3 regions of the Gudongella ferriphila genome follow, and region 3 is predicted to be linked to each of the others. Evidence: riboswitches for the same ligand, from Rfam matches in the RefSeq annotation. Region 3 holds a riboswitch; each other region holds the start of a gene.
The links. Region 3 has a riboswitch for cyclic di-GMP ahead of ACKVDP_RS12785 (transglutaminase-like domain-containing protein). Riboswitches for the same ligand answer to the same signal wherever they lie in the genome.
Positions count from the first base shown of each region.

Region 1: it holds a riboswitch for cyclic di-GMP, as region 3 does, so the genes downstream of both, ACKVDP_RS04905 (TasA family protein) here and ACKVDP_RS12785 (transglutaminase-like domain-containing protein) in region 3, are expected to answer to the same signal.
Region 2: it holds a riboswitch for cyclic di-GMP, as region 3 does, so the genes downstream of both, ACKVDP_RS05050 (SpaA isopeptide-forming pilin-related protein) here and ACKVDP_RS12785 (transglutaminase-like domain-containing protein) in region 3, are expected to answer to the same signal.

Region 1 covers NZ_JBJXRK010000004.1:164,651-175,594, forward strand. Annotated here, with positions in the region: tRNA gene ACKVDP_RS04890 (tRNA-Pro) at 1-58, shown strand, start outside; gene ACKVDP_RS04895 (SixA phosphatase family protein) at 360-860, shown strand; gene ACKVDP_RS04900 (hypothetical protein) at 901-1,689, opposite strand; gene ACKVDP_RS04905 (TasA family protein) at 1,805-2,485, opposite strand; cyclic di-GMP riboswitch class I at 2,518-2,596, opposite strand; gene ACKVDP_RS04910 (hypothetical protein) at 2,625-3,107, opposite strand; gene ACKVDP_RS04915 (signal peptidase I) at 3,125-3,655, opposite strand; gene ACKVDP_RS04920 (hypothetical protein) at 3,671-5,116, opposite strand; gene ACKVDP_RS04925 (AfsR/SARP family transcriptional regulator) at 5,288-6,463, opposite strand; gene ACKVDP_RS04930 (phosphodiester glycosidase family protein) at 6,627-9,437, shown strand; gene mreB (rod shape-determining protein) at 9,482-10,507, opposite strand; gene murA (UDP-N-acetylglucosamine 1-carboxyvinyltransferase) at 10,602-10,944, opposite strand, start outside.
Region 2 covers NZ_JBJXRK010000005.1:13,616-24,559, forward strand. Annotated here, with positions in the region: gene ACKVDP_RS05040 (S-layer homology domain-containing protein) at 1-2,383, shown strand, start outside; gene ACKVDP_RS05045 (5'-nucleotidase C-terminal domain-containing protein) at 2,506-4,524, shown strand; gene ACKVDP_RS05050 (SpaA isopeptide-forming pilin-related protein) at 4,581-6,638, opposite strand; cyclic di-GMP riboswitch class I at 6,807-6,893, opposite strand; cyclic di-GMP riboswitch class I at 6,977-7,061, opposite strand; gene ACKVDP_RS05055 (5'-nucleotidase C-terminal domain-containing protein) at 7,207-8,907, shown strand; gene ACKVDP_RS05060 (DUF1659 domain-containing protein) at 9,028-9,249, shown strand; gene ACKVDP_RS05065 (DUF2922 domain-containing protein) at 9,284-9,502, shown strand; gene ACKVDP_RS05070 (YvrJ family protein) at 9,552-9,689, shown strand; gene ACKVDP_RS05075 (sensor domain-containing diguanylate cyclase/phosphohydrolase) at 9,722-10,944, opposite strand, start outside.
Region 3 covers NZ_JBJXRK010000038.1:3,763-14,706, reverse strand. Annotated here, with positions in the region: gene ACKVDP_RS12835 (GNAT family N-acetyltransferase) at 1-351, shown strand, start outside; gene ACKVDP_RS12830 (histidine phosphatase family protein) at 367-972, shown strand; gene ACKVDP_RS12825 (DUF2500 domain-containing protein) at 990-1,358, shown strand; gene lepB (signal peptidase I) at 1,377-1,985, shown strand; gene ACKVDP_RS12815 (D-cysteine desulfhydrase family protein) at 2,006-2,986, shown strand; gene ACKVDP_RS12810 (AI-2E family transporter) at 2,983-4,146, shown strand; gene ACKVDP_RS12805 (nitrous oxide-stimulated promoter family protein) at 4,143-4,463, opposite strand; gene ACKVDP_RS12800 (DNA-3-methyladenine glycosylase family protein) at 4,544-5,149, shown strand; gene ACKVDP_RS12795 (cytoplasmic protein) at 5,171-5,509, shown strand; gene fusA (elongation factor G) at 5,686-7,755, shown strand; cyclic di-GMP riboswitch class I at 7,921-7,994, shown strand; gene ACKVDP_RS12785 (transglutaminase-like domain-containing protein) at 8,009-8,791, shown strand; gene ACKVDP_RS12780 (CtsR family transcriptional regulator) at 8,863-9,318, shown strand; gene ACKVDP_RS12775 (UvrB/UvrC motif-containing protein) at 9,337-9,816, shown strand; gene ACKVDP_RS12770 (protein arginine kinase) at 9,818-10,834, shown strand; gene ACKVDP_RS12765 (ATP-dependent Clp protease ATP-binding subunit) at 10,847-10,944, shown strand, end outside.

The DNA of each region.
Region 1 (10,944 bases), on a different contig from region 3:
GTAGCGCACGTGGTTTGGGACCATGGGGCCGGGGGTTCAAATCCTCTCACCCCGACCAACAGAGAACGCAGTGATCTTAATGATTGCTGCGTTTTTACTTTTTTTGTTTCTATTCACTAAATCCTCATTTTACCGACTTTTTATTGTTTGTTTTTATCTAAATTATCATGTGCAAATTGTTATACTAAACATCTTTCACTTTCTTTTGTATAGACTCAAATAATTTGGTATAATGTGCTTTAAGAGTACTATTGGGCTATTGGTAAGAAATATCTGGGGAATATTCATTTCTGTATTCTTTCACAGTAAATTGGGTAAATAGCCTAATGAGGACATTACTAGAAAAGGGGGATTCAACAATGAGTAAGTATCTGATAATGTATAGACACGGAATTGCAGAGGATAAAGAGTCCGGTGAAGACGACGACCTGAGATCACTATCTCCTCGAGGCAAAATTTTGCTGAAGAAAAGTGTTTCGGGCTTTAAGACTATGGTCGACAATTATGATGCCTTAAAGATTTTTTCAAGTCCTACGGTGAGGGCAAAGGAAACTGCTGAAATGCTAGCAGAGGAGCTAGGACTGGACGAACCAACTTACCTGGAATTCCTTGGTACTGGAAGTGGAGTTAGTAGACTTAGAGAGCTTCTAAATGAAATTGAACCTGGCGAAGCTGCAATCGTAGTTGGTCAGCAGCCCTACCTCTCATTGTGGAGCCAAGAGATTTCAGGAACCTTCCTTCGTTTCAAAAAGGGAAGCGCAGCCTGTTTCAGATTTCCTGATGAGGAATTGGGAGAGACAAAGGCTGAACTGAGATGGTTTTTGCAGACCCGTGGTTTTGCGAAGATTGACGATAAATAGAAATATATTTAGAACGATGGGATTTAATTACCCATCGTTCTTATTCTTTCTCCTTTATTTTAATACCAACAACAAACAACAGGCTTCCCAGGATATAATACAATCCTGCTGGAACGACTCCAGTTCTAGGTAGAATCGGAATCATAAGAGGTATTTCCTCCTCTGCTTCAATAATTTCAAGCTGTTCAGGCTCTAAAATGTTTTGTGGAATCTCTTCTCTGATTTCCAGAATTTCACCTCTGTTTACTGACTCAACCGGATTGTCTGGTCTATCCGGTCTGTTGGGCCTATCTGGATCATCTGGAGGGTTATCCGGTCTATGCTCCGCTAAGAAAATCCATCTAACCTCTACAGATGTTCCCTGAAACTCATTGCCGGTTTCAGCTCCCGGCAGGTGAACAATTGCCTTTAACTCCTTGTCATCACCTGGGTGCAAAATACCAAGACTTATATTGGATTGTGCAAAATCAGACATTGGACCTCTATAGATCTCATCCCCATCATAGTTGATGATTAGGATCATCTGTCTGAAGAGGTCCGCTTCACCTTCTGTCGGTGCTTTACTTGCTCTCTCTGTTCTCATAAACAGCTCAAACCTGTATTCCAGTGTGTTACTTATATCAACCTTGGCTTCGTTTGTATCTCCTGGATTCATATTTGTAAGATTGAACAGACTAGTTCCACTTGGATCAACTTCAAGGCCAAGATTGTTGCCAATAATCTTAAGGTTATCAGCATAGGAGGGATTTATTCCAAAGGTTGTCATCGCTCCCATAATCAATGCGAAAACGCCCAGAAAAATTATGGATTTAGATAAAAGCCTTTTCATTAATATCCCTCCCTTTGTTCAATTTGTAATAGTATGCACTTATATAAAGGCGGATGACCCGCCTTCATATAAGTGTTGCCTTAATCTTAAATTCTACAGATCAGAATTAAATAGCCTATCTTACTTCTTCTTCAATTACATCAGCTATTTCTACTGCACCAACTTCACCTATTGGAGCACCTTCTGCTTCCAATATAGCTGCCATTTCAGCTTCTGTAGCTTCTGTAACTAGACCTTCTACTACTTCATCTCCTCTTACTGCAGGATAATAAACTTTAACTCCCCAACCATTCAACCAAGGTGCATTGTTAGATGCCTGAATTCCTTCTGCCTTTACCTTGATGTCAAATGTCTTTCCTTGATAAGTGTTGTCCATTAAAGGTCCGCTGAAGCAAATCTTATTCATCGCAAACAGACCTGTTGTACTTTGACCAGGATTCAAAACTTTTTTGTAAACATAATATCCATTTTTTTCAAACCAGTCTGAACTAATTGAAGCACTTACAGGAGCAAGGCTTAAACCGCCTTCAAATGCCATATCTTTCTTGATTCTAACTACTGCTTTCTTAGATCCATCATTCCTTACATACACTTCCTTGAAGTAGCAGTCACCAGGGTTAACATTTTGTGCCAAATCTGGACAGAATCTGTCTATTAATGTAATGTCCAATGTTCCAGCTTTGAATTTGTTAATTTTCAGTGGTGTTACATCAGTGAACCAAGCAAATGTTCCTCCTGCTATAAGTAATACCACCAACAACATACTGGTTACAAAAACCATGTTACGCTTTTTCACTTTCTTCTCCTCCTTCTTGATATAATTATGGTTGCCGCAGCCAGGCTGCCATGACATAGAGGCCCTGTGGCTTTGCGTCCTTAGCTTTCGCTAAGTTTGCTGAACGATCTATATTAACGGAATCCTATGTAGATCTGGATTAAAAAGGTAGGCTATCAATGCTCCATACTTCTTTCCAGGCCTCGTTTGCACTTTGGACTCCCTCTGCAACAACTTTAATACTCAGACTCTCCCCTTCATATTCAGGTGTCAACTCCCCAATGTCTACACTCTTGATTATATTGGTGGTTATCCCATTTACTTCCAGAGAGTCTTTATAGTAGTGGAAACCCTCCATTTCTGTCCAGTCGGAATCATTTATATCCATATCAAGATTTGACACTGACAGACTTTGATCACTCCATTGGGGAATCAGTCTTACTCTTATATAACAATCACTCTTTCCAAGATTCTTGATACATATATTGCCTAAGCCATCACTGATTACCTCTACCTTGACAATCCCCATTTCACCATTTGTCAAGGTAGGGTCTGGGCTGGATGAAAACCAAGCAACTGTCCCGCCAGCTACCATTATTGCCGACAACAGTATAATTGAGAAAATAATTAATTTGCTTTTCATATACACCCATCCTTTCCTTAGGCTTCTTTCGGTCTCCTTTTAATTAGAAGTGGTGCAATATAAGCTATTATGCCTACAGATACAATAAATATGATTCCCTGGGTGCTGCTCAGAAACCTGAATGCAAATCCCACATATGGTATTGAAAGAGCAACTATTCCTATGACCTTTTCTCTTTCCACAGGCATTGCATCCTCTGCATTGTTTGCATCGCCCTGTGTTATAAAGTACTCGTTTCCAGGACCAATTCCTACAACCCTGTGTGTTACTCTTGTTCTAGATTCTGGACCATAATAGGTTAAAATATCACCCATTTCTATCTGGTCTGGTGTCCTTTCGTTTACCACAATAAGTGAGTTTATCCTTAGTGCAGGTTCCATGCTCCCGCTATCAACAACATACAGCCTGTTTCCAAATAACGATGGCTCCATACCGGTCAATCTCGATTGTGCCGTAATAAATATCAGAAACGCCATTATCAGCATGAATATTGCAAACAGTATGTCAGACAATATTTTTAGGGATTTGTTTTCTTTCATCTCTGTCATATCCATACCTCCAATCTAGACTGAATCCGTTGGTTCTTCTTCTGGCTCTAATGGGACGGAGAGTTCTTCCAAAGGATCCTCAGGTATTATAGCCTCTTGTTCTTCATTATAAATCTGATTAATATCCTCTTCTTCACCAGGAGATACCGGTTCCTCTACAACAACATTCTCATCTTCATTTTCACTTTCCAATACAGGACTTTCCTCTACTTCCTGCTCTGTTTCCTCAGTTCCTTCTGCGGCATCCGGTTCAGTGACTTCCTCCTGAAGACCAGCTTCAACAGGCTCGGAAGTCACCTCCTGGACCGGATCTGCCACTGATGATGATTCTTCCCCTTCTGGTTGCTGCAAAGCCTCCACCTGTACCTCAACCAGAACAATTAATGGCTCCAGATCTAAATATATTTCATCGCTTCGTATGTCCATATCACTGGACTGAAGCTCAATCTTACTATAATCAATATCTTCTCCATCAACATCCATCACTTCTATAGTCTGAGAATCAGAGTCAGAGAACCATCCTGTGTTTTCTAGACTGTACTCCACAGATACTTCCTTATTTAGACTTTTTTCTGTAATGCTTATTGTCCCATCAGAGATTATTGAACTGCAGTTCATGCACTCAAGGGGTGTAACTGCATAATCACCTATAAAAAGATTCCTTATTGTTACATTGTCTGAATCCCCCAGCTGGACGTAATTGATGTAATTGTTAGGTCCTTCAACAAGAATTGTGAATTCATTATTCAAGCCACTTACACCAATTACGTTATTGGTTATGGAAATTGAACCTTGTGGGATTTCAATTGAAACAACATAACCCACTTGGCCACTAACCCTTTCTCCATCGCATACTGCAGAAACACTGACAGTATTACCTATACTTTCCATCCTGTTATAGTCATCGATTTCATAGCTCCCAGTTACAAGGACCCTTTCACCCGAATCAAGACAACCGATTTTCTCATTCACACCCATATCATCCGATACATCCAAGCCCTCTATTGGATCAGTACCATTGTTCTCAATTGATATATCATATTGGATAAGTTCGCCATTTGTATACTTCCCCCTGTCGGGTTCAACACTTATACGTAAGGATACATATCGCGGAATGATTTCTTCAACGAATACCGGCTCTTCTTCCACTACCGGTTCCTCCTGGATTTGAGTGTCTTCTTGGATGCCCCCGTCTGTTTCTTCAATTACTTCTTCAAATATGATTTCAACCTCTGCTTTTTCCTGTATTTCCTCTTCCTCTTCAGGGATGATTCCATCATCCTGGGTTTCAGCTGCCGCAGGATCCTCCCTTACCTGAAATTCTTCTGCCTCCTCAATTACTGTTGCTTCAGGTGTATGGTCCTCCGGATGAAGCTCCTCACCCAATGAGCTGGTTCCCACAAAAAGCACCATGGCCATTACCACTAGCATCACAAATATTTTGTTCTTTCCGATTCTCATGACCATCCACCTCTCTTTGTAACGGATTTGTAATACTTTGTTCCACTCAATATATACCTGCTGTGATTTCAATGAAATTACACCCCGATTACAAGTTGATTTCAAGAAATCAAAGCATAGAAAAAGAATCCTTGAATGTTTGATTTTCAAGGATTCTCAAGAGAAATGGAACTAGATTATTTTTTTTATTTTTATGTTTAAGGATAGTTTATTGTGTTCTTCTAGGTTAACGAAGCAATTCTGTATTCTTTTCACCAGACAATTGACTCCGCATTCATCCGATATCTTTGATAGCAGCAATGCCTGGTTGGAATTCCACTGTGCTATTGCATCTCCTTTCCTAAGGTTGCATTGAATAGACCCCATAAGCTGCCTTGTATTCTTCTCTACATCAACCCCTTCATTTCTTATGAGTCCGGACTGGTCCAGGGTTAAAACACCAAGGTAAAATGCTGTGTTTTCCCTTTCCATCAAAGCCCTTTCATAGCCGTATATAAATTCAAATTGCCTGGGCTCACAAATCAAGGCACCATTTCTATCAACATTCTGGTTAATGTTCCTATCAATATTTTCCAGTTGCAATACCGGCTTTTGATTGCTGCTGTCATTGCCATTCTTGATCCTCTTGTATACATCCTTCATCCTGTCACTGGGTGTCTCCCCCAGCTCCCTGTAAAGCTTGGTGGTACAAAAGCTATAGTGATTTACGGCATACTTGTTCTCACCAAGTGCATCCAAAGCTTCCATGAAGCTTATATGTATTGACTCCTCATATGGCTTGTACCTCAATGCTTCCTCGCAGACTGTTAGAATTCTGCTGTATTCACCCTTATCCATAAGCTGCTGAAGATATTTTGAAAGGCTCTTCACATACATCCTGTCAAACATGCTCCTGACTGGTACAAGCCATTCCTCATCTCCCAGTTCACCCAGGAACTCCCCTTTGTAAATGCAGACCACATCCTTGCAGCTTTTATTGCTACCCTCATAATCGATGTCATCAATACATTTCTGCATATGTATAAAATCAACATAGCACTCCTCATTAAGATTGAAAACATAATACCCATCAATGAATTCAATGCTAAAAAAGGGCGCAAAACCACATACCTCCTCAGGGAACATCTTCCTTACCCTGGAGATTTGAGTTCTCAGCGCCTTTAGCGGTTCTATGTATTCATCCTGCCATAAATCTTCGATGATTCTTTCAGGAAGCAGTTTTTTTCCTTGAAAGGTCAGTAGATACTTGAATAATTTTATCAACTTGTGCTTTTTACCTACGATATGCAAAATAGAAATGTCTCCCAATTTAATGTCGAAATTACCCAAGGTATATATTTCGACCATACCCCACACCTCTAACCTAACAATACCCTTGTCGTTAATTAATAAACATATGTCATCAATCTTATTCCCGGATATTTAATATATTCGTAACAGGTTTGTAACCTACCAGAAGAAGCCTCACTATATAATGGAACTAACGATGCATAAAGAAAGGGGATATTCCATGAACATAAGAAATACTTTGGCCATTGGCCTAATTGGGGCGTCACTGGCACTGACAAGCACTGCTGCAATCGCAGCCGCCATGCCTGCAACAATTCACGAAAAGATTGAAACCACTCCTGTTTCCTCGGGGGTTTTACATGAAAGGATAGAAAAATTTACCGTAGGTGGCTGGTACAACATCAATGTACTTAGAATCGACCTGAAGGATGAATACACATCATTGGGACCCCTATACCATAATGAGGGTTTATCATCCCGTAGTACCGTCAAAGGCCTTGTGGAGCAAAGAAGTGCTGTGGCAGGTATAAATGGTGACTTCTACAACACCAATCCAATACCCACTTCACTGGGAGCCCTTGTGGATAATGGAAGGATCCTATCCTCCCCAAACCATCTCCCAACCTTCTTCACTACCGTTGATAACAGGGCATATATCGATTACTTGAAAAAGGAAATGACAATCACAAACTACAACACCGGTAATGTACTCAATATCGATACAGTAAACAAGCTCCATTCGGAGTTTATAACCATTACCATGCTGAACTCAGATTGGGGTACAAAATCCATCGGTGCCAGGTTCAGAAATGACCTTCACGAGGTTCTTGTGGTGGATGGAATGGTAATGGAGAGAAGAACAGGTGGCGAAGCCTTTGATATTCCAAAGTCAGGGGATTCCTATGTCCTGACCTCAAAAAGCTCCAACCTGCTTCTCTTCAATCCTGGGGACAGGGTTCAGACGGATATCAGAATCATACCGGATATGGAATCCATAAAGTTTGCTATCGGATCCGGAAGCATAGTCTTAAAGGATGGAAATATAACAAATACTGATATTAACATTGCAGGCAATCAGCCACGAACAGGTCTTGGAATTTCAAGGGATCAAAATGAAATCATAATGGTTACAGTTGATGGAAGGGACACCTATTTCAAGGGCACCACACAGGAAACCTTGGGAAGCATCCTAAGGGACTTGGGGGCATATAACGGGGTGAACCTTGACGGTGGTGGCTCAACTGCCATGGCCATAAGGCCCGCAAACCAGACAGTGGCTGAATTTGTTAACAAGCCCACAGAGCAGAGAAATGTTGTAAACGGAATAGGCGTTTTCTCCACTGCACCCAAGGGGAGCATGGAAAGACTCCTCTTAACAGTTGACTCAGACTTCGTGTTTCCAGGAAGCTCAACCAGCCTGAAGCTTAAGGGCTTCGATAGAAGCAGCAACCTGTATCATATTGACCCCTCAACGGTTAAATGGTCTGTAACCAATGGCATAGGCCGAATTGAAAATGGAAGATTTATCGGTACATCTTCAGGAGTTGGAGAAATTGTGGCCTCCTATGACGGTGTAAACGCCACAGCAACAATCAGGGTTCTGAATCCACCTGTGGAGTTGAGAACAGGCCTTGACAGCATCTCCCTTACTCCAGGGGGCACCAGGAGCATTGGCTCTGTTGTTGGAGTAGATGAAATTGGAAGAGAGAGTGTGCTCAACTCCTCCCAAATTACCTTCAGGACAACTGGAGATATTGGATCTGTTCAGGATGGAGTCTTCAAGGCAGCCTCAAAGCCTGCCTCAGGAGCACTTATCATCTCTGCAGGCAATGCAACCAAGGCAATTCCCGTATCCGTAGGAGTGGTCCTAAAGCCTGTGACATCCTTTGAAGAAAGCCTGGCAATAGGATTCTCCGGCTATCCTTCAACCGTAAAGGGTTCGGTTTCCTTTACCGATGAGGCCTACGAAGGCAAAAGGGCAGTTGAAATTGTATACGACTTCTCCCAGGGAAGTGGTACAAGGGCAGCTTATCTTGATTTCAGGGCTACTTCAAGAGGACTTTCCCTTGATGGTTCCCCCCAAAAGCTTGGACTTAACGTTCTGGGAGATTCCTCCGGAGTTTGGCTAAGGGGTACAATCCTTGATTCAAAGGGAAATGCACATGTTATAGACTTCACCAAATCCATGGACTTCAATGGCTGGAAGTACCTGGAAGCTCAGCTTCCATCGGGTATTTCGTATCCCGTGACTCTGCAAAGGATCTATGTTGCAGAGGTAAATACTGAAAAGTTTCCAACGGGAAGGATTGTGATAGATGACCTTAAATCATTCACCACCCTTCCCGTTGACACCAAATCCGTACCAGCTTCAACCAAGATTCTCGATCCCCTTAACAAGCCGGCCCAGGGCGGTGGAGTGAAGGTATCAGTTTACAGCGAACCAAAGATATCAGGGAACACTTTGCTTGCCAAGGTTGTTTCTTCACACAGGCTAAAGGGTCTTACAGAAGCACTGTCCTCCTCTAGAATAGGAGTGCAGGTTGGAGATATGACATCCGCCTTTAGGGGGTCAATAAGCCATACCTCAACAATCAATGGCGGCAGCACCTACGGAAAGGCCCAGGCTGAAGGAGTGTATGTAATCAATCTACAGGCCACTGCAGATGGAATAAGGGCGGCAAACAGCAGCCAGTGGACCCAGCTTATCTCTGATCTTGATGGCAGACCTGAACCAAATATAATTATATCCATTTCAAGGCCTGTGTTGGGTGAGAGCGGATTCAATGACAAGATGGAGGCGGACCTGTTCCACAGCCTCCTGGTGGAGCAGATGGAAAGGGGCAAGAATATCTTTGTGGTTCAAAGCGATGGAAGAAATAGCGCAACTCTAAAGGACGGCATAAGGTATATAACCCTTACAGGTGCCAGGATTAGCACACCTGATGATTTTGCCAACTACTCCTATGCTGAGTTTGTGGTTAACGGCGTCAGTATCACCTATGAAATTAAAACACCATATAGATTCGATTAAAAAAAACACCGTTGCCAGCTAAATTGGGCAACGGTGTTACTTTTTTATCTGAATCTGGATCTGTCTGACTCCTTCATTGTCTTTTCAAGAACCTCTATTGAGTCCAGGGACTTCCCTGTTCCTATGGCGACGCACTCAACCGGGTTGTCTGCAAGCCTTGTTGCGATTCCGGTTCTCTTCTCAATTAGCTTGTCCAGTCCATAGAGCATTGCTCCACCACCAGTGAGGTATATTCCGGCGTTACTGATGTCAGACGCAAGCTCTGGAGGTGTCTTCTCAAGCACCTCATGCACCGCCTCAACTATTTCATTCACCGGCTCGTGAAGGGCCTCCAGCATGTCCTCAGATGAAACCTCAACATTAAGAGGTAGACCTGTGAGTAGGTTTCTTCCCTTAACCTCCATCACCTTTTCCTCTTCGTATGGATATGCGCAACCGACTTCCATTTTCAGCTGCTCGGCAGATCTTTCACCAATCATCATGTTATACTTTTTCCTGATGTACTTTATTATGGCCTCATCACATTCATCCCCAGCAGTCTTTATTGACTTGCTTACAACTATTCCTCCAAGGGAAATAACCGCAACATCAGAGGTACCTCCTCCAATATCCACAACCATATTTCCGTTTGGCTGTGTAATGTCAAGTCCTGCCCCAATAGCTGCCGCTATGGGCTCCTCTATAAGGTAGGTTTTACTTGCACCGGCCTCGTTGCTGGCTTCCATAACAGCTCTTTTTTCAACCTCGGTTATCCCACTGGGTACACAGATTATGATCCTGGGCTTGAACCACATTCTACCAAGTGCCTTTTGAATAAAATACTTAAGCATTCTTTCCGTTATACTGTAGTCTGAAATAACTCCATCCTTCAGTGGTCTGATTGCCACAATATTTCCCGGGGTTCTCCCAAGCATCCTCCTGGCTTCCTCACCGACTGCAAGGAACTTATTGGTATACTGGTCAATTGCAACCACTGATGGCTCCTTAAGCACAATTCCCTTGCCCTTTATGTACACAAGAACACTTGCTGTCCCAAGGTCGATTCCAACATCCGATCTCAATGCAAACATACTCTTCCTCCTTCACTATTTTTATGCAAAAAATGGGCCGCATAATAACTGCTCTTATCTACTGTCATTACGCTTACCCATAGTTGTTAATCTTCTATTTAACCTGGAATGTCTTTCGGTAGATGATCGCTCCCAGATTGCTGAACTTCTCCTCTATGCCGTCATATCCCCTGTCGATGTGATAGATGTTCCCGATTTCAGTTGTTCCATCAGCAACAATACCCGCCAGAACAAGAGCTGCTCCTGCCCTAAGGTCAGATGCCTCAACCTTTGCACCCTTAATTTCATCCACTCCTGTAATAATTGCAGATCTTCCCTCTATCCTTATCTGAGCTCCCATTTTTTTGAGCTCCTCCACATGCATGAATCTGTTTTCAAAAACCGTTTCCATAACTGAACTGGTACCACTTAAGGTTGTCATAAGCGCCATGAATTGA
Region 2 (10,944 bases), on a different contig from region 3:
GGATGCAGGAGGCTACAGGCTTAATGACCCAATCAGGAGATCTGAGGTTGCAGCCATGGTTGCAAGGGCACTTGATGCAGAGTCAGCATCGGAGTTGCTTAAGGGAATACCTTGCGCATTCTCAGATGTACCATTGAGCCATTGGGCAAACGGGTACATCAACTACTCTACAAGCATGCAGTATGTTAACGGTTATCCTGATGGAACCTTCGGACCTGACAGGAATATCTCCTATGCGGAGATCATAACAATTCTTGTAAGGACAACAGAAGCAGAGGTTAATACAACTGGATTTACCGGCGAACAGTGGGCAACTCCATACATTATCGAAGCTATTGAGCAGGGCATAACACAAGGAGTGACAGTTCCAGACAGCAACTACAATGCTGCTGCCACCAGGGAAAAGGTCTTTGAGATGGTGTACAATACCGTTATGAAGAGACTGATGGCCGAGAGAGAGGTCTACAAGGCTATAGTTGTGGAAAATGAAAGAGTCGGAAACCTGGATGAAAATGAAGTGGCTGTGGTAATTCTTGGTGAGGGAACAAATTCTCCTGAGGCAGAATTGAGATTTGAGAAGGATGATGAAGTGACACTTCTTCTGACAAGTGGCATGGATCCGGAAATGCTCCTTGGAAAGGTTGTCGATGTAACAATTGACAAGGATGACAACCTTGTTGGTGCTGTAGTTGATGGTAGCTATGATTACTACACCGGTCCATTTGCAGCCATGGACCTTGAGATTATGCTAAGTACCGGTGACTACTTTGATGTTATTGAGGAAGCCAGCTCATCTAGGTCTATTGAGCAGCTTTATGGTGTCTACCTGAACGAGGAGGCATACGATTATCTTGATTATGTTGAGGATAATGACAGCTCAGACGGAACCTTGGATGGCGCCTTTGTAGCTGAGTTTGCAAGGGTAACAGTCAAGGGAGATGTTGTTTTCTTCATTGAGGCATATATGTTTGAAGACATTGCACCTGTAATTGATGTTGAGGATGATGGGGAAGAGATAATGGTATGGACTGATTACCCATCAGCAGATGAAGATTCATATTTCCTGGATCATGTAGTTGGGTTTGAGGCTGGCGACTTCTTTGAAATGGAGCTGTCAGAGGTTAAAGCGGGAGATGTGGTTCATGTATACGATGGCTATGCCATTGTAAGGACAGATGGAGAGTTTACTGGTGAATACGAGAGAATCAGGGAGTCAAGTGATGTATTCTACGTGGAGATCGACGATGAGTTATTCCAGATAAGGGCTACTAACAACAAGAGACCTGTCTATACCATTAATGGGTCCAACTTCTTTACACTGATGGACATCAATGCAGCTGATGATCTGATATTTCTTGAGGATGATGAGGTTAGGTTCTTGCTGGATGTAAATGACTCTCTTCAGCTTATAAGTGGACAAATTGAAGTATCAGAAAAGATGATTCTTGTAAGTGACTCTGGAACAAGAGACCTGGATGTACTTCTTATGGATGGAAGCGAGGAAAGCTACAGAACGGACAACTTCTCAGTGCTGCTTAGACGAAACCCTTCCGGATCTGCTGGACTTGACGATTTTACAAGAGGATCAGTGGGATACCTCATTTATGATGGAAGCCTGATTGACAGGTTGGTAAGGATAGCTACACCAGAATATATTGAAGCAAACGCTGAGAATGTCCTGAAGGACTCAAGGGGTAGGCTTGAGATTGATCAGAGCAGAATGACAATTGCAACTGAATCCAAAATCTATGACTTCACCTCAAAAACAAACGTGTTTATTGTAAATACGGAGGCTGATGTTGCCACCAGAATTGACAATATATCAATAAGGGAACTTATGGATACAATAGACAGCGATAGTGAACTGAGGGCTCTTGTGATCACAAACAAGGACATTACAGATATGAACCTTGGAAATAAAATTTCTGTTGGAAGTTCAGACAGTACCGCCCACACAATAGTGTTCACTGACTTCGTGCTTGATGATGAATTTGTGGATGTTGAGATACTCCTGCTTGAGTACGCATTCAACCCTTCAAGGGACGATGAGATCACTGGAACGAACGCAGAAGGGGATTCAGTGGATTTTGATGTGGCTGATTTTGCAGTTCTTCCCTCAATGAGCACAGATGAGCTTGTTGAGCTTGTTCTTGAGGATGGGAAGGTAATTGCTGCAAATGTTCTTTTGGATTCTGACAGTGTGAGATTTGAGGTGACATCAATAAGCACAAGAAATGAGAGAATATCACTTGATGGCGAGGAGTTCTGGCTTGCACCTGATTACATGGTGTTTGGAGACTCTTCGGTAAGGTCCGGTGACACGGTTTCAGTTGTCTTCAACCCTGAGATTGATATTGAGGTTGAGATAATATTTGTAAGGTAGATGATATAGAGAAGGAGGTGGAGCTTTTGCTCCATCTTTTTTCTTGTTAAATGTTTAATTCTTGCAGTAGGGGTAGAATTATAGTGTAGGCCAATAAACTATGTATAAGGAGGAATGTTTTGATGTATTTCAACAAAAAGCTACTTAGCATTGCCCTTGCTTTGGTAATGGTTCTCAGTGCCTTTGTAATGCCCGCCGGGGCTTTTGCAGATGGGCATGAAGTCACCATAACCATTGTGGGAACAACCGACTTGCATGCAAATATCTACAACTATTCCTACGAGGATGGTGTGGATGTTGAGGACAGGGGAATGGCAAAGGTATACTCGGTCATTCAGGCAATCAGGGAGGAAAATCCAAACACATTGCTGGTGGACAACGGTGACACCGTTCAAGGTACAATCCTTTCAGACGACCTGTACAACACAAGATTGGACCTTGCACATCCGGTTATTGATGTGATGAACTTCATGGGGTATGACGCAATGGTTCTTGGAAACCACGAGTTCAACTTCGGACTTGACCTGGTTGACAAGATTGTTGATGAGGCAGAATTCCCAATACTTGGAGCAAATGTGAAATATTCCCACAGCGGTGATTACTTGACTGGTATTCCTTATGTAATCAAGGAGATTGCCGGAGTAAAGGTTGGAATCCTTGGAATTACAAATCCAAACATCCCAAGATGGGACGGACCAAAGGTAACGGAGCTGGAATTCATTTATCCTGCCGATTCAGTGGGAGAGCATATTGAAATGATGAAGGATGAGGGAGCAGACCTAATATTTGTAACCTCACACATAGGCTATGAGGAGGAGTATGAAGGCTCTGGGGATGGAGCGGAGATTTTCGTGGAAAAATATCCTGAGATAGCAGGAGTACTTACGGGACATGCACATGTCACTGAAAGCCAGAAGGTTGGAAACACACTTGTAGGAGCCGCAAGGGATGCAGGAAGACAGGTAGTGAGATTTGACTTTGACCTTGCTATGGAGGACGATGTATGGATTATTGATGACAGCAGAGTTCAGGTAATTGATGTTGCGGAGTATACAGCAAGTGAAGAGCTGAGGGAATATGCAGCTGAGTACCATCAGAACACACTAGATTTCCTTGTGGATGTAATAGGACAGGTAGAGGAGGATTTTGCACCTCCATCTGAAATTCCTGGAATTCCAGAGGCGCAGATAAGAGATACAGGTGTAATGGACCTGATTAATATCGCACAGCTTGAGGCCACAGGAGCGGATGTTGCAGGAGCAGCACTTTTCAGCCAGAATTCAAATCTGAGAATGGGGGATGTAACCTACGCCGACATATTTGAGATCTACAAGTATCCCAATACTCTTATCGGTATTGAGGTAACAGGGGCAGAATTGAAGGATTACATGGAGTGGTCAGCAAGCTACTACAACACCTATGCACCTGGTGACATCAACATAAGCTTCAACCCCAACATAAGGGGCTACAACTACGACATGTTCCAGGGAGTGGACTACAAGGTGGATATAACAAAGCCCGCTGGCGAGAGGATAGTTGACCTCATGTTTGAAGGTGAGCCTGTAATGCCAGAGGATACACTTAAGCTTGCCATAAACAACTACAGATACGGTGGCCTGAAGAGTATGGGAATCATCAGTGGAGAGCCATATTTTGAGTCTGATCCAAAATCACTTAGAAGCTATATTGCAGATTATATTGCTGAAAACACCCCTATTGCACCAGTGGTTGACAACAACTGGGAGGTTGTAGGTGCTGATCTTGATCATCCTCTAAGACCATATCTTATTGAAGAGATAAAGGCTGGAAATCTTGAGCTTCCTGTATCAGAGGATGGAAGAAGCTACAATGCCAAGGCGATAAATGCGGATGATATGATAATGCAGGGCTTGATTCCAGATGAGGTTCTAGCCGAGTATGGAATTGAAGTTGCCCCGATGGAGCCTGCACCTGAACCGGTTCCAGAGCCTACACCTGAACCACCAAAGGATGATATTGAGTATATAGTCAAGCCTGGGGACTGGCTGTCCAAGATTGGAATGGCTTATGGTGTTGACTGGAAGGTATTGGCTGAGTACAATGAACTTTCAAACCCAAATCTGATCTTCCCGGGACAGAAGATTATGATACCAAGAAACTAATAATTACAATAAAAGGAGGTTTCCCTCGAGGGAAACCTCCTATTGAGTGCTCCTAGTTAAAATCTTTTCTTCTTAAGAAACAATCCCAGTGCCATGAAAGCTGCTCCAAATCCTGCAAATACTGCTGGGTCGGAAGCTCCAGTTCTTGGAAGTGTTGCAAGTGGTGTTACTTCTTCCACAACCTCAACTTCTGGTTCTTCTTCAACAACTATTTCTGGTTCAGGTTCTGGGACAACTGTTGTTTCTGGCAATACCTCGGTAATTATTTCCTCTTCCTCTTCTTCAGGCTCTGGTCTAGGTCTAGGTGGTCTGTCATCATCCTCGTCATCCTGTGGTGGACGGAGTCTGTTGATAAATTCAACTTCCTCGGAGGAAGCATCTTCAACCTCCACCTCAAGATTATTGTTTGAGAAAAGTCTGAAGTCACTGTTGATTCTGACCTCCCTAACTCTGTAGAGACCATCCTCAAGATCATCAAAGGTAACGGTTCCATTGCCAAGGATTGATTTTTCTTCCTTTACCTCCCACTCTTCATCATCATTGAACATTTGAAGTTCGAAGTAGAATCTTGTGCTGCTGCTAATCCCGTTTCCAAATCTGTTCTGAACGACTTTGGTTACTTCGATTTCTCCTAGCTCAGGAGGTGGAGGAGTATCGTCCTCTCTTACATTTGTGAACATTACTTCATCCACATCCCCATTAGTTTCAAGAGTGGTTGTTTGTGGATTGTCAGTATCCTCATGAAGCATATATCCATCTGGAATATTTATTTCTGTAATCCTATATTCACCTAGTGGTAAATCTGTTAGTTTTTCAAATTCTCCACCTTTTAGGATAATAGGACTTTCATCGATTTCAACCCAATCAAATCCTTCATCATCATTTGCAACCTTTATTTCAATCTTGAATGTGAAATTGGTGTTGTCATCAGTTATTTCTTCGCCTTCCTCGTCAACCAATGCTTTGGATATCTCTATTTCTCCTAGTTCAGGAGGAGGTGGTGGTGCTTCTTCCAAAACATTTATCAACCAGATTACTTCCTGTCCAGTAGATTCAATTTCAATTGTTACTGTGTCCTTGTAGACCAAACCATCAAAATCATTTAAGACAGTATAGTTCTTGTTTCCTGATGTGGCAAAGATTGGATCTCCGTAAGTTTTACCTTCATGATCAATCTTTGTTTCTGAAAGTGTATAGGTTCCAAATGGAAGATCATCAAATACTACATGCTCACCATTTTCGTCTGGTTCGTTGATGGTTTTCTCTTCGTCATAATCATTTGGACCAGTCAGTCTTACTGTAAACTTACCGCCGTCAAGGGCTCCAACTATGCTTCCATTTTCCTTCATGATTCTCTTGTGAACAATAAGGCTTCCAAGTTCTTCATCTTCAGGAACCTTGCTGTTTTCAAAGCCAATCCTTACAAGTCCTTCTTCATCTTCTTCAACAGTTACGGTTACATCCTTTTCAGGAGTGTAGATTTCCTTCTGATCATTTGTAAGAAGCTCGACTACATCGTAGGTGCCTGGCTCAACATCCTCAAACAGTGCATATCCACTACTGTTAGTTGTGACAGGGCCATATTTTGTTTCATCATTTTGCTGTAATACAAACTTAAATCCTGCAAGGCTCTCTTCATCTTCCATGTCATCAATGGATTTCTCCACTCTCACATCAGCCTTCTCTGGTGGAGGAGGTGGGATAATCTCATCCAGTTCGAATGAATAATGGGATATTCCATAGGGTTCGTAGGGTTCATTTCCATTTTCATTCAAGGGTGCTGTAAGCCCAGATTCACTTGATCCCAAGTTTGTGTAAACTCTGTACATGGGGCCTCCTTTTATGGAAACCAGATCAAGTGACAGATTATTGGTCTCAAAGCTTAGCTCATCTCCAGATACCTTGAACTTAACCCAGTAGTCCGTAGGACCATCAACATTATTGCCATCCTCATCAAAATACCAAGTACTGGATTTGTTTGAATTTTCCTTGTAGGTGTAGCTGTCATTGCCCTCATAATCAATATACTCCGGCACAGCAAAGGATACATGCATGCTCAGTATCATCGAGAAAGCTATTAGAAACGTAAGCAGCTTGCTATACTTTCTCATCATTATTCTCACTCCTTTTCTTGTTTTTAGACTCTACGCTTGTGAGTCTATGTATCGCTTGTGCATGCAGTGGTGTTGCTTGAAATATTTATGTCTTCTTAATTCAACAGTTCATTTCCCATAGGCTTCATCTCCTTATAGTTATCCAAACAAAAAGCCGCTATGGATTAACATAGCAGCTGAACGGCCATACCCGATGTGGGCTGTAGACTTCAAGCTTTGCGCCCCTGACTTTCGACAGGTTTGCCTTTGTATGCTGTAGGCTTAATATTGATTTGGCAAATACATCCCAACACTTACAATTATTTCCTGATTGAATACGAAAAGCTGCCATGCTTTCACATAGCAGCTGAACTATCATAGCCAGATGGCTGTAGACTTCGAGCTTTGCGCCCCCTGCTTTCACAAGGTTTGCCTTTTTATGTTTCTCTCTTTACCTATTTATACCACCTATTTAAATGGCTAAACAAACATATTATTAAAACATATATTTAAAAAGGTTGGTAAAACGTTGTCATCAGGGGTATATAGTTATTGCGCATTAAAAAGATAAATTAAAGGAGGAGAGACAATGTTGAGAAACAAAAGAATCATCGGTATGGTAATGTCATTTGTACTGGTTCTTGGTCTGATGATAATGCCAGCCACGGCTTCATTCGCTGACGGACATGAGACCCTGACGATTGTCCATGTTAATGATGTACATGGAAGACTTGAAGAGAATGATTTTGACGGCACATTGGGTTATCCAAAGATGAAGACCTTCCTGGATGGATTGAAGGAAGAGAATCCAAACCTTCTGTTGCTTCATGCAGGAGACTCATTCCACGGTACGATCCCTGCCAACCTGACTGAGGGGGAGGCGGTTGTAGAGGTGATGAATGCCATGGAATTCGATGCAATGGTACCAGGTAACCATGATTTCAACTTTGGCTACGAAAGACTGCTTGAACTTAAGGCAATGGCCGAGTTCGACATTCTCGGGGCCAATGTGGTCAAGGAAGACGGAACCTCAGACTTTGACCCATACATGGTATATGAGATGGAGAATGGAATGAGAGTTGGAGTGTTCGGTATAGCCACCGAGGGGACCAAGACAAAGTCACATCCCAACAATACAATAGGAATAGAGTTCGCTGATGTTATCGAGACGGGAAATGCAGCTGTTGAGGCTCTTACCGAGATGGAGGTTGACCTTATAGTCGCACTTATACACCTTGGGATTGACGGATCGTCAGTTGACACAGCCTACACCCTGGCAGACAATGTTGAAGGCATAGACCTTATAGTGGATGGTCACAGCCATCATGTTACAGGCGAGGAGAGAAATGGTGCATATATTGTACAGGCTGGAAACTATTTGAGCCACATTGGAGTTGTAAAGGTATCCATGGTTGATGGAGTACCGGTATTCGAATCGACCCAACATCCGTATGAAGACCTTAAGGGGCTTGTGGCAGATGAGTATATAGCTGGATTGATTGAGGAAACCACTGCACCAATCGAGGAGATGCAGGAGGAGGTAGTAGGAAGCACTACTGTAGCCCTTGACGGTCTGAGAGACAATGTTAGATCAGGTGAAACAAACCTGGGTAATCTTATCACCGATGCCATGATAGTTGCATCAGGAGCGGATGTTGCCCTTACAAATGGTGGTGGAATCAGGGCAAGCATTGAAGCGGGAGATATTACCCTAGGTGATGTATTGACTGCATTCCCATTCACAAATGTATTAACAAACATTGAAGTGACCGGAGCAGAGCTTATGGCAGCTTTGGAGCATGGAGTCAAGGACTACCCTGCTACAGCTGGACACTTCCCACATGTAAGTGGAATGAGCTATATCTTTGATCCAAACCAGGAGGTGGGATCAAGAATAACCCAGCTTATGATAGGTGAAGAGCCTGTTGACATGGAAGCAACCTATACACTGGTAACAAATGACTTCCTTGCTGCAGGTGGAGACGGCTACACAATGTTCGAAGGCAAGGAAATCCTTGCATACTCAGGTCTTCTTTCAGAGGTTCTTGAAGCTTATCTAAGAGCTAATCCTGAGGTAAGCCCGGCAATAGAAGGCAGAATAGTTGCCCTTCCATTGGTTGAGACTCCCGAGCCAGCACCAGCTGACATAGCCTATACAGTTAAGTCAGGAGACTGGTTGTCCAAGATTGGTAGAGCATATGGAGTGGACTGGAGAGTTCTTGCAGAGTATAACAGCCTTGCAAATCCACATCTGATCTTCCCAGGCCAGATTATAATGATACCACAATAGAAAACAACCATAGTATATCTGAGGGGCGAGAGCCCCTCTAATTTTTTTGTCTTTTTTTGAATCTGCATAGGTACATTTTCCTCCCTTATGCAATGTAATAGGTAGAAGGGAGGTGAGACAATGGCGATAGAAGTTATGGCGGAAAAGAGAACCTTGAAGCTTGAGCTGGATGCCGGGATGGTAGACGGCAAACAGAGGATTTCTTCAAAATCCTACAGCAATGTCAAGCTGGATGCTACGGATGACAATATCCATGCATCTGGAGAGGCATTGGCAGGACTGCAGGAGCTTCCACTTATGAAGGTCAAGAAGGTGGAGGAATCTGTAATCACAAATGTTTAGTAAACGTAGGCTTTTCTAACAAGGGGGTGAAAGGATGGTAAAGACAAAGCTAGAAATGGACTTTCTGGATGATCAGAACAAGAATTACAGGATCAGCATCAATGAACCAAGAGCTGATATTACGGACATGGAGGTTTTTGCAGTAATGGATACACTTCTTGGTGCTGGGATTTTTCAGTCTAGAAACGGCGATTTGGTCGAAAAAGTGGGAGCAAGGGTTGTAACCACTACAGTTGATGAGATGACAGTTTAGAAATAGGGCCTCAGGGCCCTTTTTCCATATCCAGCAAGGGGGTGAAGAGGTGGAGGATATCTATTCCAGTGTTGCCAATCTTGGGTTTCCAATTGTTATCTCAGTCTATCTTCTGGTCAGGATAGAAGGGAAGCTGGACGAGCTCACAAAGAGCATCACTGAACTGGCTAATGTAATAGCAAAATAAACTAAAGAGTTGAAAGCTTGAATTTCAAGCTTTCAACTCTTTTGTGATAGTACCTCTTCCACAAAAACCTTGACCATTTTAGGATCAAGCTGTGTCCCTGCAGATTGGTTGAGTATCTGGATTGCTGAAGCCCTTTCCAATGGTTCCTTGTAGGGTCTTTCCCCTGTCAATGCTTCATAGGTGTCTGAAACCGCAATGATTCTTGACAGGAGTGGTATTTCCTCTCCCTTCAGACCTTCGGGATATCCTGTGCCATCCCATCGCTCATGATGATGGAGGACTATCTCCGCAAGATAAGCGTATTCGTCTGTGCTCTTTAAAATCTGATAACTGGCCTCAGGGTGCTGTTTGATAAGCTCAAATTCTGATTGATTCAAGGGCTCAGGTTTGTTTAAAAGTTCTGCAGGAAGGATTATCTTTCCAATATCGTGCAGTTCTCCCGCCTTTTGAACATCATCAGCTATCCTTCCACCATAGCCCATTGCAAGGGCTAGCTGTCTGCTGTAATCTGAGACCTTTCTCGTGTGATACATTTCCAAACCGTATTTCTTATTAATATTGTCCAATATGAGCTCAATGGTCTTTCTTCTAAAGGACTTTCCATCCTTGAGCTTGTTCCGGTACATCATAGAATCCGCTTCCTTCATAACTTCTTGTATATCCTTATCTGGATGATTTTTGATTGAGTACCCAATAGCCACTGAAACAAGTACTGAGTCAAGATCAGCTTCAGTGGCTGTTTTCTCGATTCTCTTCTTTATTTTTTCTGCATCAGAGCGATCGGTTTTTGGTAGCAAAATGATAAATTCATCTCCTCCGGTCCTTCCAATTATATCATCCTCACGACAGACCTTCTTTATAGCTTCCGATACAGACACTAGAACCTGGTCGCCAGTGTGATGCCCAAACGCATCATTTGTAAGCTTGAGGCCATTAACATCCAGCGTCATTATTGTAAAGGGATAGTTTCTTTTGGTATCCAGTCTCTTGACTGAGTCTTCAATATAGCGCCTGTTGTAAAGCCCTGTCAGGTGATCATGGAAACTAAGGAAACTAATCCTCTTTGATTCTTCTTTGCTTTGGGATATGTCCCTGGCAAATCCAACAACAAGGGAATGGTCGCTGTCAAAAAGAGAGGAAACTATCTCAATGTCATAGGTGGCGCCATCCTTTTTCCTATGTACTGTTTCAAATCTGTCCTTTCCTTCTGTAAGGATCCTATTAATTCGCTTCTCTATAGCTGTTCTGTTCTCGG
Region 3 (10,944 bases):
CTTTTTGTCAGAAAGGCTGCTGAGGTCGTAATTGCAGAATATAAGGGAGAGCCAGTAGGTTTTGCGCTGTTCTTCCACAATTTTTCAACATTCCTGGGAAGACCGGGACTTTATCTTGAGGACCTTTATGTAAGGCCTGAAATGAGAGGGAGGGGCATCGGGAAACTGCTCCTATCCTACCTTGCAAAGCTGGCTCTGGAAAGGGGCTGTGGAAGATTCGAGTGGTGGTGTCTTGACTGGAACAAATCCTCCATCGACTTTTATAAGAGCATAGGGGCCATCCCCATGGATGAATGGACGGTTTACAGGGTCTGTGACAAGGCCTTGGTGGATTTGGCAGAGGAATTTTAACAGGGAGGAAGAGAGTTGAGATTATATATAACAAGACATGGACAGACCCAGTGGAACACTGAAGGGCGACTACAGGGCTGGATGAATTCCCCGCTTACACCCAAGGGGCTGGAGAGAGCTGAGCGATTGAGGGATGCAATAAGGGATATTGATTTTGACATCATATACTCAAGCGACCAGTACAGGGCGGTAAAGACCGCTGAAATTATCAAGGACGGCAAGGATGTTGAAATCAGGCAGATCATGGAATTAAGGGAAATCGGATTCGGTCTTTGGGAGGGTCAGAGACTTGTTGACATCAAGAAGAAATACTTTGAGGAGTTCAACAACTACATGACAAATCCAATGAAGTACAAATCCTGCGGAGGAGAGACCATTGAGGAGCTCTTTGACAGGGTTGAAAGGGGTCTTAAGGTTATTGTGGAATCCGGTGGGGAGAATGTGTTGATTGTGGCTCACGGTGTCACAATAAAGGCCTTGGTGACCATCCTTAAGGGCTTGCCCAGGGGCACTATTTCCGAGATTGATGTTTTTCCTGGAACTTCCTTGAGTGTATTCAGGAAAAGTGGAGAATTATGGGCTCTTGAGCTGGAAGGGGATACATCTCATTTTCACAAGTGATCGATGGAGGTTATTAGATGAGTGGGTTTAATTTAATGTTTATGCTTTTTCCTATATTCTTTTTGCTGATTTTTGCTGTTATTGCAGTTACGGTGATTAAAGGGCTGCTTGGTTGGAAGAAGAACAATAATCAACCGATTCTTAATGTAAACGCTACAGTTGTATCAAAAAGAGAGAATTTCAGAAGGTCTGCAAACACCCATAACAATCATCACATGGGGACAGGACATACCAGCTACTTTGTTACCTTTCAGTTTGCCAGCGGGGACAGACTGGAGCTTCAGGTAAAGGGAAAGGAATATGGAATGATGGTTGAAGGTGATGCGGGAGTGTTGGTTTTTCAAGGAACCAGATTCCACAGCTTTGATAGATTTACTGACTTATAACTGAAGGGACTGAAATATATGGGTAATGGAAAAAGTATCATGGGTGAGATTTTCAGCTGGATATCATCCCTTGTGGTGGCGCTGCTGGTTGCACTCTTTATAATATCCAACATAGTTTCCATGACAATGGTTATGGAGCAGTCAATGGAGCCAACCTTCATCCAGGGTGACAGGCTTGTAGTAAATAGGGTGGGGTACTTCTTCACAGACCCTGAAAGGGGAGATGTGATCATATTTGACAAGAATCCCATAGAGAAGGGCCTGATTAGGAACATGATAAACGAGATAAGTGACATCAGAAACAGCCTAAGGTTCAGGCTAACTGGAGCTGCAGAAAAGAATCTCCTTATAAAGAGAGTGATTGCTGTAGGAGGAGACCAGGTGGAACTCATAGATGGAGAGGTATTTGTAAACGGTGAAAGGCTCAATGAGCCATACATTGACAAGATGACCTATTCCAGTGGGGAGACTGGCTGGAGCGTACCGGAAGGGAAGCTGTTTGTCCTTGGGGACAACAGGGAGAACAGTCTTGATAGCCGTGTTATTGGCTTTGTTGACACTGAGCAGGTTAAGGGCAAGGTTGCCTTTAGAATATTTCCATTCAGCAAATTTGGATCAATAGACTAAAAAATCCAGGGGGTATCGTTATGAAAATGCCTGAAAGAATAAGATTGGCAAATCTGCCGACAAAAATTGAAAAGCTTGAAAGACTTAGCCAGGAGCTGGGCAAGAACATCTGGATAAAAAGAGATGACCAGACCGGGATGGAGGTATCTGGAAACAAGGTGAGAAAGCTTGAATTCGCAGCTAAGGAGGCTCTTGACCGTGGCTGCAATCATCTCATCACCTGCGGGGGAATACAGTCAAATCATGCCAGGGCAACGGCAGCCGTTGCTGCCAAGCTTGGAATGGGCTGCACCCTTGTGCTCAGAGGTGAGGATAAGGAGGATCGTGAGGGAAATCTTTTCCTTGAAACCCTTATGGGTGCCCAGGTTGTGTTTGTCACCCCAGAGGAATTTGAAAATTCCCTAGATGAGATTATGGAGGGGTTGAAGGCTCAAATTGATCTGGATGGTAAAAAAGGCTATATTCTTCCAATTGGTGCATCAAATGGGATTGGTTCATTTGGCTACCTTAATGCCTACAATGAAATTGCAGCACAGGAAAAGGAGCTGGGCTTTAAGTTTGATGCAATTGTTGCAACTGTAGGCTCAGGTGGAACCTTTGCAGGCCTCTATGCCGGAAACAGGATGGATGGAGGGATGAGGGACGTACTTGGAATCAATATCTCCTCTACTGCAGAGTACTTCAGGGAAAGGGTCGTGGAGCTGCTGAAGGAAATGAAAGGGTACATGGAAATTCCATTTGAGATAGAGAAAGAAGATATCAATATCATTGATGGTTACCCTGGTCTTGGTTATGCCCTCAGCAGGGATGAGGAGCTTCAGTTCATCAAATGGCTTGCGAGACTTGAAGGCCTGGTCCTGGATCCGGTATACACTGGAAAAGCAATGTATGGATTGGTTCAGGAGATCAAAGCGGGAAATCTGGATAAGTATGGAAACATCCTGTTTATACATACAGGGGGAATCTTTGGCTGGACACGGGAGGTGAGAGGCAGAATATGAAGATTGAATGGAATGTTAGATACCTTACAATAGCTGCATATTCCCTGGTTGTTATTTGCCTAAGCATAGTCTTCTATCTGATCGCCTCTGATATTGCAGTATTTAGTGAAAAGGTGTCGACGTTTCTTGGGTCCTTGCAGCCGATAATAATAGGTGCAGTGATGGCCTACCTCTTCAATTTCATCCTTGAGATAATTGAAAAGGTGATTACAAATCCATTGATGAAAAAAGTCAATATGCCAAGGCTTAAAAGGGCCATTGGAATAATATTTACCTACGCCATAGTGGGTACAATTGGATACCTTTTTGCAATAATTGTAATACCCCAGCTTATTGCATCTGTTGCAAGGCTTGTGACCCTGGTCACAGATAACTTCGACAGCATTTCAATGTGGGTGATAGAACAGATTGAGGGTCTCCATATCAGGGAGGATTATCTCCAGTATATTGTTGACTGGTGGAATGGAGTGCTTGACAACACTTTGGGATTTGTGACAGGTCTTATTCCGGTTATAGGAAGTATCGTAGGCCTGGTCCTTGCAAGCATCTGGAACATAGCAATAGGTATAATAGTTTCCGTTTATCTGCTCTTTGACAAGGACAGGTTCAGGGCTCTTGGAAGAAAGGTGACCTACTCCATTTTCCATGGACCCAGGGCGAACAGGACCTTGGAGCTTGCAAGAAGGGCCGATACAATTTTTGGAAGGTTTCTGAGCGGGAAAATCCTGGATTCCTTTATCATAGGGATTTTGACCTACATTATCCTTATGATATTCCAAATGCCATTTCCAATTCTTGTCTCCTTTATCATTGGGGTTACAAACATTATCCCATTCTTTGGGCCATTTATCGGAGCGGTTCCGGGAGTTTTCATTATAGCAATTGTTTCACCTATTCAGGCACTTTGGTTTATAGTGATTGTCATATTGCTTCAGCAGTTTGATGGCAATATCCTGGGGCCAAAGATCCTTGGTGATTCCCTTGGGATATCAGCATTTTGGATATTGTTCTCACTTCTTGTGGCAGGAAAGCTATTGGGCTTCATAGGACTGATCATTGGAGTACCCCTTTTCGTGTTTGTCTACTCCATAATAAAGGACAATGTGGAAAGACGGTTGGCAAAGAAGGGTCTTCCAATAGAGACCAGAGAATACTTCTAGGATCTTTTTAGGGAGGTCTTCATGTGACTTAGCATGATTATTGGATGATAAAAGAGCATCCTGGGTGCTGAGTATCTCATGACGGAACGGATTTTTTCCCTGTAATCCTTATCATAGCAGTGGATATTACAGGAGGAACAGAAGCTCTTGTCTTCACCAAAGACGCAGGAATCAAGCTTTTTTAGGCAGTAGTCCTTAAGGTCAAGGTATTCTTCCTTTGACAGGGAGTTTTGGCTGCCTTTATAGTAGAGGTCAATCATAAGGGCTACTATTTCCTTTTCTCTTGTGATTTTCTTGCCAGCAGTGAATTTTTCCATGGTGAAAGCCTCCTTGGATTGTGGATATATGGTTATTATAGCATTTTGGCAGCCTAAATTGAATATAGAAGGAGTAGGGGATGGAATATTTCAAGTACGGAAAACAGGAAAAGGAATATTTGGCAGCTAGAGATAGGGTTATGAAGAGCTTGATTGAAAAGCACGGGCATATAGAAAGGGAGGTCAATTCCGACCCCTTTTCAGCCCTTGTTGGAAGCATAATAAGTCAACAGATCTCCACAAAAGCTGCTGAGACTGTGGAAGGGAGACTGGTCCAACGGGCTGGTGAGCTATCTGTGAACAGCATAGGTGGACTAAGCCTGGAGGAGATTCAGGAATGCGGAGTATCCTTTAGGAAGGCAGGGTATATCAAGGGTATAGTTGAAGCTGTTCTGAACGGAGCTGTTGACTTTGAAGCGCTCAAGGAACTTCCAGATGAGGAAATAATAAAAAGCCTGGTTGGCTTGAAGGGTGTTGGAAGGTGGACTGCGGAGATGATGCTAATCTTCTCCTTTGGGAGGAAGGATGTCCTAAGCTTCGATGATTTGGGAATCAGGCGGGGACTTCAGAGGGCTTACGGCTTGGAGGAGATCAAAAAAGACCTGCATCCCCATTTCAGGGAGCTGTTCACCCCATACGGAACCGTTGCATCACTTTATCTTTGGGAGGAAGCTTCAAATCAGTGATGTTTGAAAGGAGGAAATAACATGAGAAAGATTGCATTTTTCGCATTCAGAGGAGATGAGATGTGCTTTATGCACCTGGTACTCAATGCCATGGACCTGCACAAGAAGGGATATCCTGTAAAGATCATAATGGAGGGCGAGGCAGTCACCCTGATAGACAAGCTTGAAAAGGGTGAGAACAAGCCATACCTCAAGGCAAAGGAAATGGGTTTGTTTGACTGCATCTGCAAGGCGTGCTCTGCAAAGCTGGGAGTTCTGGAGTTCAACGAGACTGTAGGGATACCAATAAAAGGAAATCTTGAAGGTCATCCGGCCATGGAGGACTACATAAAGGATGGGTACGAAATCATTACCCTATAAACCGAGAAAACGCCATAAAGCGCCCCTTTGGGGTGCTTTTTTGACCTCAAATATATTTTGATTAAACAAAAGATTCATGTTATAATGAATAGGTGTAGAATTTAAACTTGTTTGAAAATTGCAGTAATTGAAAAGGTTATCATATCTTTTAAAATTCTAGTTAGGGGGAATGTATCTTGAAAGCGTATTCAACGGAAAAGATCAGAAATGTAGCCCTACTCGGGCACAGCAGTAATGGTAAGACCACTTTAACAGAAGCAATGCTATTTGCAACAGGTGTGACTACAAGACAGGGAAAGGTTACAGACGGGAACACAATGTCAGATTTTGACAAGCAGGAGATTGCCAGACACGTCTCAATCGGAACAGCAGTTATCCCGGTAGAATGGAATAATACCAAATTCAATATACTGGATACACCAGGATATTTCGATTTTATCGGTGAAATGTATGGAGCTAAAAGAGCAAGTGAAGGTTCAGTGCTTCTTGTGGACGCTTCCTCGGGAATTGAGGTAGGGACAGAGAAGGCATGGAAGAACCTTGAGAAGTACGACACACCGCGAATCATATTCGTAAATAAAATGGACAAGGAAAATATCAACTTTGATAAGTTGCTTGAGGATCTGATAGGCCAATTTGGGGACAAGATAGTTCCCTTTGCATACCCCAACACAACTGGAGAGGGTTTCAATGGCTTTGCAAATCTTATAGATGAAGTTGCTTATGAATACGATGGAAAGAACAGGAAGGAAGTTCCTCTAAACGATGCCCAAAAGTCAAAGGTTGATGAATATAGAGAGTTGTTCATGGAAAGGATAGCACTTTCCGAAGAGGCGCTTATGGAGAAGTACTTTGAGGGTGAAGAGTTCACCCAGGAGGAGATAACGAGGGGAATAAGGGGAAGCGTTTCAAACGGAACCCTGGTACCACTTGTTGTCGGCTGTGCAGAAAAGGCAATGGGGGTTGATTTCCTTCTTGACCTTATCCAAAGATACATTCCGTCTCCAGCAGATGTTGGAAGCGTAAAGGGAACCAAGGATGGAGAGGAGATAATCAGAAAGGTTGATGTAAACGAGCCCTTCTCAGCAGTTGTTTTCAAGACCATTGTTGACCCCTTCGTTGGAAAGCTTACCTTGTTCAAGGTTGTTTCAGGAAAGCTCACAAAGGATACTGAAGTGTATAACTCAACCAAGGAAAAGGCGGAGAAGCTAGGTGGGTTGTTCATTCTTAGAGGTAAGAACCAGGTGGAGATTTCAGAGATTATGGCAGGGGACATTGGAGCAACATCAAAGCTTGCCTACACCCAAACCGGTGACACCCTTTGTGACAAGAACAATCAGACACTTTATGAGACAATAAAATATCCCCAGCCAACACTGTTCATGGCAGTTGAGCCAAAGAACAAGGGTGACGAGGAGAAGATCGGTACATCCCTAAACAAGATGATAGATGAGGACCCTACATTTGTTATAGAGAGAAACACAGAAACGAAGCAGCTGCTTATTGGTGGACAGGGCAACATGCAGCTTACCGTAATAGTTGACAAGCTGAAGACTAATTTTGGAGTTGATGTGGTTCTTAAGAGTCCAAAGATCGCCTTCAGGGAGACAATAAAAGGCACTGCAACCGTACAGGGTAAGCACAAGAAACAGTCAGGTGGAGCAGGTCAGTACGGAGATGTCCATATGAGATTTGAGCCTTGTGAAGAGGAATTTGTATTCCAGGAGGAAATTTTTGGCGGGTCAGTTCCGAGAAACTTCTGGCCAGCTGTCGAAAAAGGGGTAAGAGAATCCCTGGAGCATGGAGTTCTTGCAGGCTATCCAGTCGTAAACATCAAGGCTACACTGTTTGATGGTTCATATCATGACGTTGACTCAAACGAGATGGCATTTAAGATAGCAGCGTCCATAGCCTTCAAGAAGGGTATGGAAGAGGCAAAGCCAATACTTCTTGAGCCTATCGTAAAGGTAGAGGTCAAGATACCTGAGGACTACATGGGCGATGTCATGGGAGACATGAACAAGCGTAGAGGTAGGATTCTCGGTATGGAGCAGCAGGCTGACGGAAGCCAGAAGATCATAGCGGAGGCCCCACATGCAGAGATGTTTGAATATGCAATCGATTTAAGGGCAATGACCCAGGCAAGGGGAAGCTTTACAATGGAATTTGTCAGATATGAAGAGGTTCCTCAGATGATAGCTGAAAAAATCATTGCTGAGGCAAAAGCTGAAAAAGAGAATAATTAGCCAATTGATCAGCCCGGTTTTATACCGGGCTGAAAATTTATGTAACTATTGCAAAATAAAGGTTTACAGTTGATTATATTGTGGTATAATGATTGTGTAAATTAATATTAGCAAGAATGATTAGTATGACAAATGCAAGAAGGCAGCCCCTTTTTGTGTACTGTCAAACGACAAAGGCAAACCTATCGAGAGGTAGGGACGCAAAGCTATAGGGCCTGAAAAGGCAGCCAGCTACCGAAAGGAGAGTTTACACGTGAAGAGGAGAGTATTGAGCCTTTTATTGGTATTTGTTTTTTTGTTTGGAATAATTGGGACATCAAATGCTGCTGAGAGCTTCGGCGTTACAACTATAGACAATAATCAGCTTATGATAAACAGTTTGGCATACGGAAGCAATATGAGAGTCATGGTGGAAAAGGGTACTGAGAAGTATTTCTACAGCATGAACAGCACACAGGAGTTCATCCCCCTTCAGCTGGGAGAAGGAGTCTATACTGTGAAGCTTCTGAAAAATATTGAGGGCAACAAGTACCAGGTTCTTGGAAAATCAGAAACCAACATATCAGAGTGGAATGAGAATGTATACCTGACATCAAGTCAGCCTGTTTATTGGAATGACCAGTCAGTGATGGAAGGGTTGGCCGCATCGTTGTTTGCTGATGCTGATTCCGACTACCAAAAGATGCTTAAGGCATACAATTATATGGTAAACAACATCAAATACGATTATGAGAAGATCAATTACCTCAATGATTCCTACATTCCTTCAATCGACGAGACAATAACAAGCGGTCAGGGAATCTGCTACGATTACTCGGCGGTCTTTGCAGGACTTTTGAGATCTCAGGGAATCCCAACCAAGCTGGTTAAGGGATACGCTGCGGGAGTAGATGTTTATCACGCATGGAATGAGGTCTATATCAACGGAAGCTGGATCATAATCGACACCACCTTTGATGCTGCGTACTACCAGAATGACATGACTGTTAAGATGGTCAAGAGTGAAATGGAATACCAAAAAGTTAGGGAATATTAATTAAGCCTGTTAGGGCTTAATTTTTTTGGGTAAAAGACAAAGAAAGTCAAAGTCAGAAAGAAGGGATAAACATGGCTGGATTGAGCAACATCATCGAACAGTTCCTAAAGGAGCTCATCGATGAGATGGACGGTGTGGTTGAAATACAGAGAAATGAGCTTGCAAGTCAGTTTGAATGCGCCCCCTCACAAATAAATTATGTCCTTAGCACAAGATTTACCCCTTACAAAGGATACTATATTGAGAGTAGAAGAGGTGGCGGTGGGTATATTAAAATTGTAAAAGTGAAGCTCCAGGAAGACATTAGCCTTAACAATATCATTCAGAATATAGTTGGGGAATCACTCACTGAAAACAAGGCCCATGAGATCATTGTGGCCCTACAGGAGGAAGAGGTTATTTCCGGCAGGGAGGCTGAAATCATAAAGGCTGCTGTAAGCGATAGAGCCTTTAATTGTGACCCTGGTGACAGAAATGCAATCAGGGCATCTGTCTTAAGGAACATACTGCTGGTTCTGGTTAAATAGATTGGAGTGTGACAGACTATGAAATGCGAATCCTGCAATGATAGGGAAGCTAAGATTCACTACACCAGCATCATAAACGGAGTTATGGAAGACCATCATCTATGTGAGGTATGTGCAGCCGGTATCCAAAAGGACATTCAGGAGCATTTCCCCTTGCACAAGTTATTTGAGGGAGTTACGGTGGATACAAAATGCCCCAACTGTGGATTGAGCTATGAGAAGTTCAGATCCACTGGAAAGCTTGGGTGCTCAAGGTGCTATGACGCATTCGGCAAGGAGCTTTCCAATGTCATCCGTGGAATACACGGTCACACAAAGCACAGTGGGAAGATACCCAAGAGAGGCTACTCAATGGTCAGACACCAGGAGGACATCGACAGCTTGGACAAGGAGCTTCAGGAAGCGGTAAAACAAGAGGAATATGAGAAAGCTGCTGTGCTGCGGGATGAAATAAAGAGAATCAGAACCATTATGGATTCAGACAAAAGAGGTGAATAGGATGACAATTTGGCTAGATCCGCAGGAATATGACCCAGTAGTTGTAAGCACTAGACTTAGGGTGGCAAGAAACATTCGGGAAGAGGTCTTTCCCCTATATTCCACAAGGGAACAGGCCCAGGAAACCGCAGATGAGATAATCAATGCCGTTGATGAGAAGTTTCCAGATGGAGATTACAAGCTTTATCGATTAAGGGAAATGGAAAATCGTGAAAGGGTAAGGTTTATGGAGAATCATATCATAAGCCCTGGACTTCTGGAACAAATAGACAAGGGCTGCTTTTTCATGCGGGATGATGAGCGGGTCACCATTATGATCAACGAGGAGGATCATATCAGGCTGCAAACACTTCTACCTGGGTTGGACCTTCTGGGTGGATGGGAGCTTTGTTCCAAGATAGACGACCTTCTGGAGGAAAAGCTTGATTTTGCATACCACACGGAGTACGGATATCTTACAGCCTGCCCCACAAACACCGGTACCGGCCTGAGAGCATCTGTGATGCTGCATCTTCCCGGAGTTACAATGACCGGTCACATTGGCAGCATAATAAACGCCCTAAGAAAGATAGGGCTTACAATAAGAGGACTGTATGGCGAGGGGACAGAGGCGGTTGGAGACCTTTACCAGGTTTCAAATCAGCTTACCCTCGGTGAATCCGAAGAGGAGATAATAGAGAAGCTAAACAGGGTTGTACAGCAGCTTATAAAGAGGGAAAAGAGCACGAGGATATACTATGTGGAAAAGAAGGAAACCGAGCTGGAGGATAAGGTATACAGGTCCTTGGGAATCTTGAGGAGTGCAAGGATATTATCCTCCAAGGAGGCAATGAAGCATATATCAATGGTCAAGCTTGGCTCTGACATCGGTATACTGAGGGATTTCAGGGGCAGTGACCTGATCAGGCTGATGATATGGATTAAGCCGGGAAACGTTCAGGTTTCAGAAAAGAGGGCCATGGACAAGAAGGAGAGAGACAAGGTCAGGGCTGACCTGACCAGAGAATATTTCAAATGATGGAGGTATATTATGGGAATGTTTGGTAGATTCACAGAAAGGGCGCAAAAGTCAATTTTACTTGCCCAGGAGGAGGCTAAGAAGTTCAACCACAACTATGTGGGAACAGA